DNA from 2 places in the Nonomuraea polychroma genome. Region 2 is predicted to be linked to the other one. Evidence: riboswitches for the same ligand, from Rfam matches in the RefSeq annotation. Region 2 holds a riboswitch; the other holds the start of a gene.

Region 1 (3,201 bases), 2.9 Mb from region 2:
GCAGGAGACAGGGCAGCGAGGCCAAGGAGGAGGTCTTCCATGCACAGGATCACCCATCGACGGCGACTGGCCCTCGCCACAGGGGCGGCTGCCGTTGCACTGCTGGCCGTCTCCGGTTGCGGGGGCGGCGCGGGCGCACCCGAGGCTCCTCCTGCCCGTCAGGCGACCACGTCGCCTGCCCAGCAGGGAAGCATGATCAACGTGACGGTGAACGAGTTCTCTTTCGTGATGGCCAAGCGAGACCTCACCGCCGGCACGTACACGTTCATGCTCGACAACGTCGGAAGCGCGCCCCACGCGATGGCCCTCAAGGGACCCGGCATGGGCACCCAACAGTCGGACGTCATCGACGGCGGCAAGAAGACCGAATGGACGGTAACCCTTCAGCCCGGCACCTACGAGGTGTGGTGCCCGGTGGGAAACCACCGCGCCCAAGGCATGGAGACCACCCTGACCGTCAAGTGACCAATGCCGGCACCGCACGGCGAGACGCGGCGCTCTGGCTGGTGCGCCCACCTCACGTGCTGCGCTCGACGCCGGCCGGTCGCTCGGGCTGCCGAGTCTGCCGTGGTGGATGTTGATCGCGGTGGGCCGCGCCTGCGCGACCGCTGTGCACGTGTTGAGCAGGACCGGGCAGCTGCGGATGGCATCGACCTTTTCCTGAAAAAGCGCTGGTGCACGGCGAAGACCATCGCCGTGCACCAGCCATGAAGCTTTCCTTATGCGTTGTACTGCGGGTAGCCGTAGCCGACGACCTGGGACGTGGGCCGGATGCGCTGCTCCACCTTGCCGTTGCCGGTGTTGCCTTCCACCGTGGTGATGGTGCCGTCGCCGTTGTCCTTCTTGACCAGCCCCATGTGGTCAATGCTGTCGGTGCTCTTGTCGTCCCACGAGAAGTAGACGACGGCGCCCGGCTTGGCCTGAGTGCCCCAGTGGCCGTTCTTCTGGAACCACTTGGCCCAGGTGATGGTGTAGGCGTCCCAGCCGATGGTCGGCCGGGCGCCGGCCTTCTCGCCGACCCAGGAGACGAACATGGCGCACCACGGCGCGTTCGCGTAGGCCTGGATGCTCCCACCGTCACGGGCCACGGTCTCCTTCGCCCGCTGCGAGGCCATGTACCAGCTGTGGAACGGCGTCCCACCGCCCGCCGCGTTCTCCGTCACGCCCATCTGGGACTCGGCGATCTTGAGGATCGCATCTGCCGTGGCGGGCTTCTGCTGCGCGGCCTGAGGGGCGTTGGCTTGCCTGTGCCCCTGGTGGTCGGCGAATGCCGGGGCGCCCGCCAGAAGGGCGCCGGCCGCGATGGTGACGCCCGCAGCGAGCAGGGAAAGGTTTGCGGGCATGAGGGTACGGGAGAGGACGTGCTTGGTCATGCTGAGGTTTGCTCCTTGCTTCCATGCCGCCTACCGGGTTAGCTGACGGATTCGGGCCTGGAAGTGCCCTACGGGGCGGCCATCGTGAGGCACGCACCGATTCACCCCAACGAGATTGGGTCCCCGGTTCCGCATCGAAGCGGATTCGGCGGCCGCGTCCTCCACACGAAGGATGTTCATGCTGCTGAACGCGGTCTCGGCAATGTGGGGGCAGCATCGGCCCCCGACGGATCCCTCAACGTAAGCGACGCGTATAGAGCTAGGCAACTCCACCTCTCGCCAGACTGACGAAATCCCCTGCCATATAGGGGATTTCCCGCATAATTCTTTACCTTTCGGCACTTTACGAACCGGGCTTACTTCATCGGCGACGTGCTGGAGTCTGGTGGGCGGCGGTGTCAGGTGCGGAGGCCGAGCGGCGGGTTCGGAGCAGGGCGGCTATCAGGATGGAGCCGAGGGCGAGGAGGGCGGCGGCGACGGTGAGCGCGAACGAGAAGCCTTCCGCCGCCGGACGAGGGGAGCCCATCTCGTGGGCGGAAAGCCACATGCCCACAAGGATTCCAGCGCCGTAGGGCAGGTAGGCGACGCCGGCATGGAGCGGACCGTATCCGAGCACGGTCTGCAGGTGGATCATCAGCAGGAAGGCCATCGCGTAAAAGGCCGCGGAGAACAGCAGGGTCGCGCCGCCTGCGACGGCACGCGTCCGGTCGGCCAGGAACGACATCGGCACCAGAGGCTCAGCCGTCCGTGACTCCGCCACGAGGAACCCGGCGGTCAGGACGGCGGCCAGCAGCAGGGGAGCGATGACGGCCACCTCTCCCCAGCCCGATTCCCCGGCTTGGAGCAGGCCGTAGACCAGGGATACCAGTACGAGGGCCACCACCGCTACGGGAAGGTTGATCAGGAAGATCCAGCGCCACGAGGTGAGGTCGGTCAGCACACCGGAGATCACCAGGCCTGGCCACGAGCTGCCACGGCTGCTGGGCGAGCCCGCAGGCGAGACTCGCCATGCCGAACAGCGCCACCCCGATGAGGAAGACGCGGCGCCGACCCAGCAGGTCGCCCCATCTGATCGGCTACCTCGCCCGTGAGGACCTCGCCGATGACGCGCGGCTGCGGGCCGAGGCGGTGGTGCTCGACCTGTTGCATCCTTTGCCGGCGCTGCCGATCGATGTTCCGCTTCCCGTGGACGAACGCGTGCGCGCCGTGACCGACGCCCTGCTCGCCGACCCCTCCGACTCCCGGAGCCTTGACGATCACGCACGCGCCATCGGGGCGAGCCGGCGCACCCTGACCCGGCTGTTCGCCCGCGACACGGGGTTGAGCTTCGACCGCTGGCGCACCCATATGCGGCTGCGGGCCGCCCTGCCTCTCCTCGCCGAAGGCCGGCCGGTGTCGCAGGCCGCGCACGCCGTGGGGTACGCGACCCCGAGTGCTTTTCTCGCGGCATTCCGCCGAACCGTCGGCACCTCACCCGGCGCTACCTCAACGGAAGCGCACCACCAGCAGCGCCAGGTCCTCAGTGATGTCCACGAAGTGGTGTTCCTCCCCTGCCGGGACGAAGATCCCCACGCCGCCGCCGATCTCCGCCTCACCGCTCGGCCTCAGCAGTTGAGCGGTGCCGATCGCTGAGGTTCCTGCGCCCGGCTCCCCGGAGCCGGTACGCCTGCGTGCGCTGAACGCACTGGAGGTGCCGGGCGTATCTCCACATGGGCCGGCGCGGCTGCCGCTATGCCGGTTAGTACGTCCCCGCCCGCGAAGGCAGTTGGCACGAACAGGCTAACCAGACCCTCCGTTTCTGTACTATTTCGCCCCAGGTTTAGCGATT
Region 2 (3,201 bases):
GTCGCGGTGGACCTGCCGGGGTTGGGGCGCTCCGAGGGGGAGCTCACGATGGCGACGGCGGCGGTTCCGGCGCTGGCCCGGTGGGTGGCGCGGTTCGCGGCGGCGGTGGGCGCCGGCGAACCGCTGGCCGTGGCGGGGCACGACATCGGGGGCGCGGTGGCGCAGCATCTGCTGGCCGCGGGCGAGGTGAAGGTGGGGCGGCTGGCGCTGGTCAACTCGGTCACGTACGACTCGTGGCCGGTGCCGGGCGTGGCCCGCTTCCGCGACCCGGCCGTGGTGGCGGCGGTGACCGCGGAGGAGCTGCTGGCCGCCCGCCGCACGGCCGTCACCACCGCGCTGGCCCGTCCGGCGACGGAGGCCGAGCTGGCCGACTACCTGGACCCGTGGAACGACGCCCGGGTGCGACGGTCATGGATGGCGCTGGCCGGGGCCGCCGACAGCCGCTACACGCTGGACCTGGTGCCCGCGCTGCAGGCCGACGGGACGCCGAAGCTGCTGGTGTGGGGCGAGGACGACACCTTCCAGGAGGTCAGGTACGCCGAGCGTTTCGCCGCCGAGATGCCGAACACCTCCCTGGTCCGCATCCGGCGCGCCGGTCACATCCCGATGGAGAACGACCCGGGCGCGGTCGCAGCCGCCCTGGCGCGGTTCTTCGCGGAGTGACCCTGGACGGGGTCAGCTCAGCTCGTCCCACTCGATCTCCTTGATCGAGCCGTCGGGCTGGTAGCGGAAGATCCGGGGTTCCCCATCTGCTCCCGGTCGTTCGGCCGGGGTCGCCTTGCCGACTTCGGCCGGGTGGAAGGGCAGGGCATAGGGCTCCGGGCCGGGTCGACCGGAACGCGGCGAGCGCGCGTCCCGGGTGGGGACGCGCGCTCGTTCGGATGTGATGAGGAGGGTCAGGCGGCGTACTCGGGGTAGCCGTAGCCGACGACCTGGGACTTCGGCCGGGTCCGCTCTTCGACCTTGCCGTTGCCGGTGTTGCCCTCGATCGTCGAGATGGTGCCGTCCTGGTTGTCCTTCACGACGAACCCGACGTGGTTGATGTCGCGGATGTCCTTGCTCCCGCTCCAGGAGAAGAACACGACGGCGCCGGGCTTGACGTCGGTGCCGAAGCGGTTGTTGGCCTTGAACCATTTGGCGTGGGCGACGGTCCAGGCGTCCCAGCCGAGCTGCGGGCGGGCGCCGGTCTGCTCGCCGACCCAGGAGATGAACATCGCGCACCAGGGAGCGTTCAGGTACGCGGCGCGGTTGCCGCCGTCGCGGGCGATGGTCTCGGCGGCGCGCTGGGAGTTGGCGTACCACTGCTGGTACGGGGTGCCGCCGCCGGCGGCGTTCTCGCTGGTGCCGACCTGGGACCTAGCCAGGGCCAGGACCTGATCGGCGGTGACGTTGATCTTGTTCTCGTTGGTCTTCGACTCGTCGGTCCTGGCGCCGGCCTGCTCGGCGGTGGCGACCGGCTGCTTGTCCGTCGCGGCGACGGCGGTGCCGGTGACGTGGGCGGTGACTGCTGAGGCCAGGATGGTGGCGCCGAGGGCGGCGCGGGCGATGTTGATCTTGTTGGCAGCAGCGGGGATGCGGAACTTGGCCATCGAGGGGGTTTACTCCTTGCTTCCATGCCGCTTACCGGGTTAGCTGACGGGCTCGGGCGTGGAAGCTGCCCTACGGCACCGAAGTGCCGATTCGCCCCAAATGACTGGGTCCCCGGTTCCGCGCAAGGCGGATTCAGCGGTCACAGGACTGTCCTGTGATGTTTCGTGCGATGGTCGGACACGACCGGACAAACCGGACGCATGCCTCAAGATGCCCCATAAGGTAATACATGCGGCAAGAGGATTACAACTAGATAAAAGCCCAGTTAGGCAAGTTGCCCGCGGGCGTCGGCCAGAAGCCCCATCATGGCAAGGGATTCGTCAAGCGGCATGATCGAACTCTCGGTCCTGCCTTCGGCCGTGGCAGCGCGGACTTCGCGGAGCTCCCCGGCGTACCCGTTGTCGGCCGGATCGAGCACGTGCTCTTCCGGCTCCACGGAGGGCCCGGTGAGGAGGATCCGCTGCGGCGCCCAGAACGGGGCCTGGATGTCGGCGCGCATCTGAGTACCCACAACGCGGGCATCGTTCGGGTAATTCCCGAGCAACGAGGTCGCCACGAGAGCGTGCCTGCCGCCGGGATAGAGCAAAACACCGGCAGCCTCCGCGTCCACCCCGTTCGGGGCCAGAGAGCCGGTGACACGCAGGTCGGTCGGCATGCCGAGGAGCAGCTGGGCCAGCCCGAACGGGTAGATCCCCAGGTCGAGCAGCGCGCCGCCGCCCAGCTCGGGCGCCCACAGGCGGTGCGCGGGGTCGTAGGGCAGGGTGAAGCCGAAAGAGGCCTGCACCGAGCGGATCTCGCCGAACCGCTCATCGGAGGCGATCTTCTGGATGAGGGGGTTGAACCTCATCCACATCGCCTCCATGAGGAACACACCGGCATCCCGCGCCAGGCGCACCATCTTCTCGGCGTCGTCCACGGTGGCGGCCAGCGGCTTCTCGCACAGCACGGCCTTGCCCGCGGCGATGGCGGCCTCGGCGACCTGCAGGTGCTGGGCGTGCGGAGTGGCCACGTAGATCGCGTCCACGGCCGGATCCGCGCACAGCCGCTCATAGGAGTCGTAGGCCGACTCCGCGCCCAGCGTCGCGGCCAGGGCCTGCGCGCGGCCCAGGTTTCTGGAGCCGACGGCGGCCACCCGCATGCCGGGCTCGGCGGCGATGGCCGCTCCCACCGTCCGCGCGATGCCGCCTGTCGCCGCTATTCCCCACGCAAAGTCCCGCACAAACGGAGATCGTAGACCTGTCAGGTCATGTTAAAGGTGTCGGGGTCGGGTCCGATGCGCTTGTTCCTGTTCATGGCGCCGATCGCGGCCATGTCCTCGGCGTCGAGGATGAAGTCGAACACGTTGAAGTTCTCGCGGATCCGCGAGGGGTTCGCGGACTTGGGGATGACGACGTTGCCGAGCTGCAGGTGCCAGCGGAGCACGATCTGGGCGGGCGTCTTGCCGTACTTGCCCGACAACACGCTCAGCGCCGGGTCGTCGAGCAGCCCCTGACCCCGGCCGAGCGGGCTCCACGCCTCGGTCAGGATGCCGTTGGCCTCGTGGAAGGCCCGCATCTCGCGCTGCTGCAGGTACGGGTGGAGCTCGATCTGGTTGATGGACGGCGTGATGTC

The links. Region 2 has a riboswitch for cyclic di-AMP ahead of EDD27_RS12675 (C40 family peptidase). Riboswitches for the same ligand answer to the same signal wherever they lie in the genome.
Region 1: another riboswitch for cyclic di-AMP. It lies ahead of EDD27_RS26250 (CHAP domain-containing protein); the one in region 2 lies ahead of EDD27_RS12675 (C40 family peptidase).

Annotation. Positions count from the first base shown of each region.
Region 1 covers NZ_SAUN01000001.1:5,750,259-5,753,459, forward strand. Annotated here, with positions in the region: gene EDD27_RS26245 (cupredoxin domain-containing protein) at 40-465, shown strand; gene EDD27_RS26250 (CHAP domain-containing protein) at 720-1,373, opposite strand; cyclic di-AMP (ydaO/yuaA leader) riboswitch at 1,386-1,534, opposite strand; gene EDD27_RS26255 (MDR family MFS transporter) at 1,735-2,325, opposite strand; gene EDD27_RS26260 (helix-turn-helix transcriptional regulator) at 2,382-3,005, shown strand.
Region 2 covers NZ_SAUN01000001.1:2,857,795-2,860,995, forward strand. Annotated here, with positions in the region: gene EDD27_RS12670 (alpha/beta fold hydrolase) at 1-663, shown strand, start outside; gene EDD27_RS12675 (C40 family peptidase) at 897-1,589, opposite strand; cyclic di-AMP (ydaO/yuaA leader) riboswitch at 1,603-1,738, opposite strand; gene EDD27_RS12680 (Gfo/Idh/MocA family protein) at 1,856-2,809, opposite strand; gene EDD27_RS12685 (aldo/keto reductase) at 2,830-3,201, opposite strand, start outside.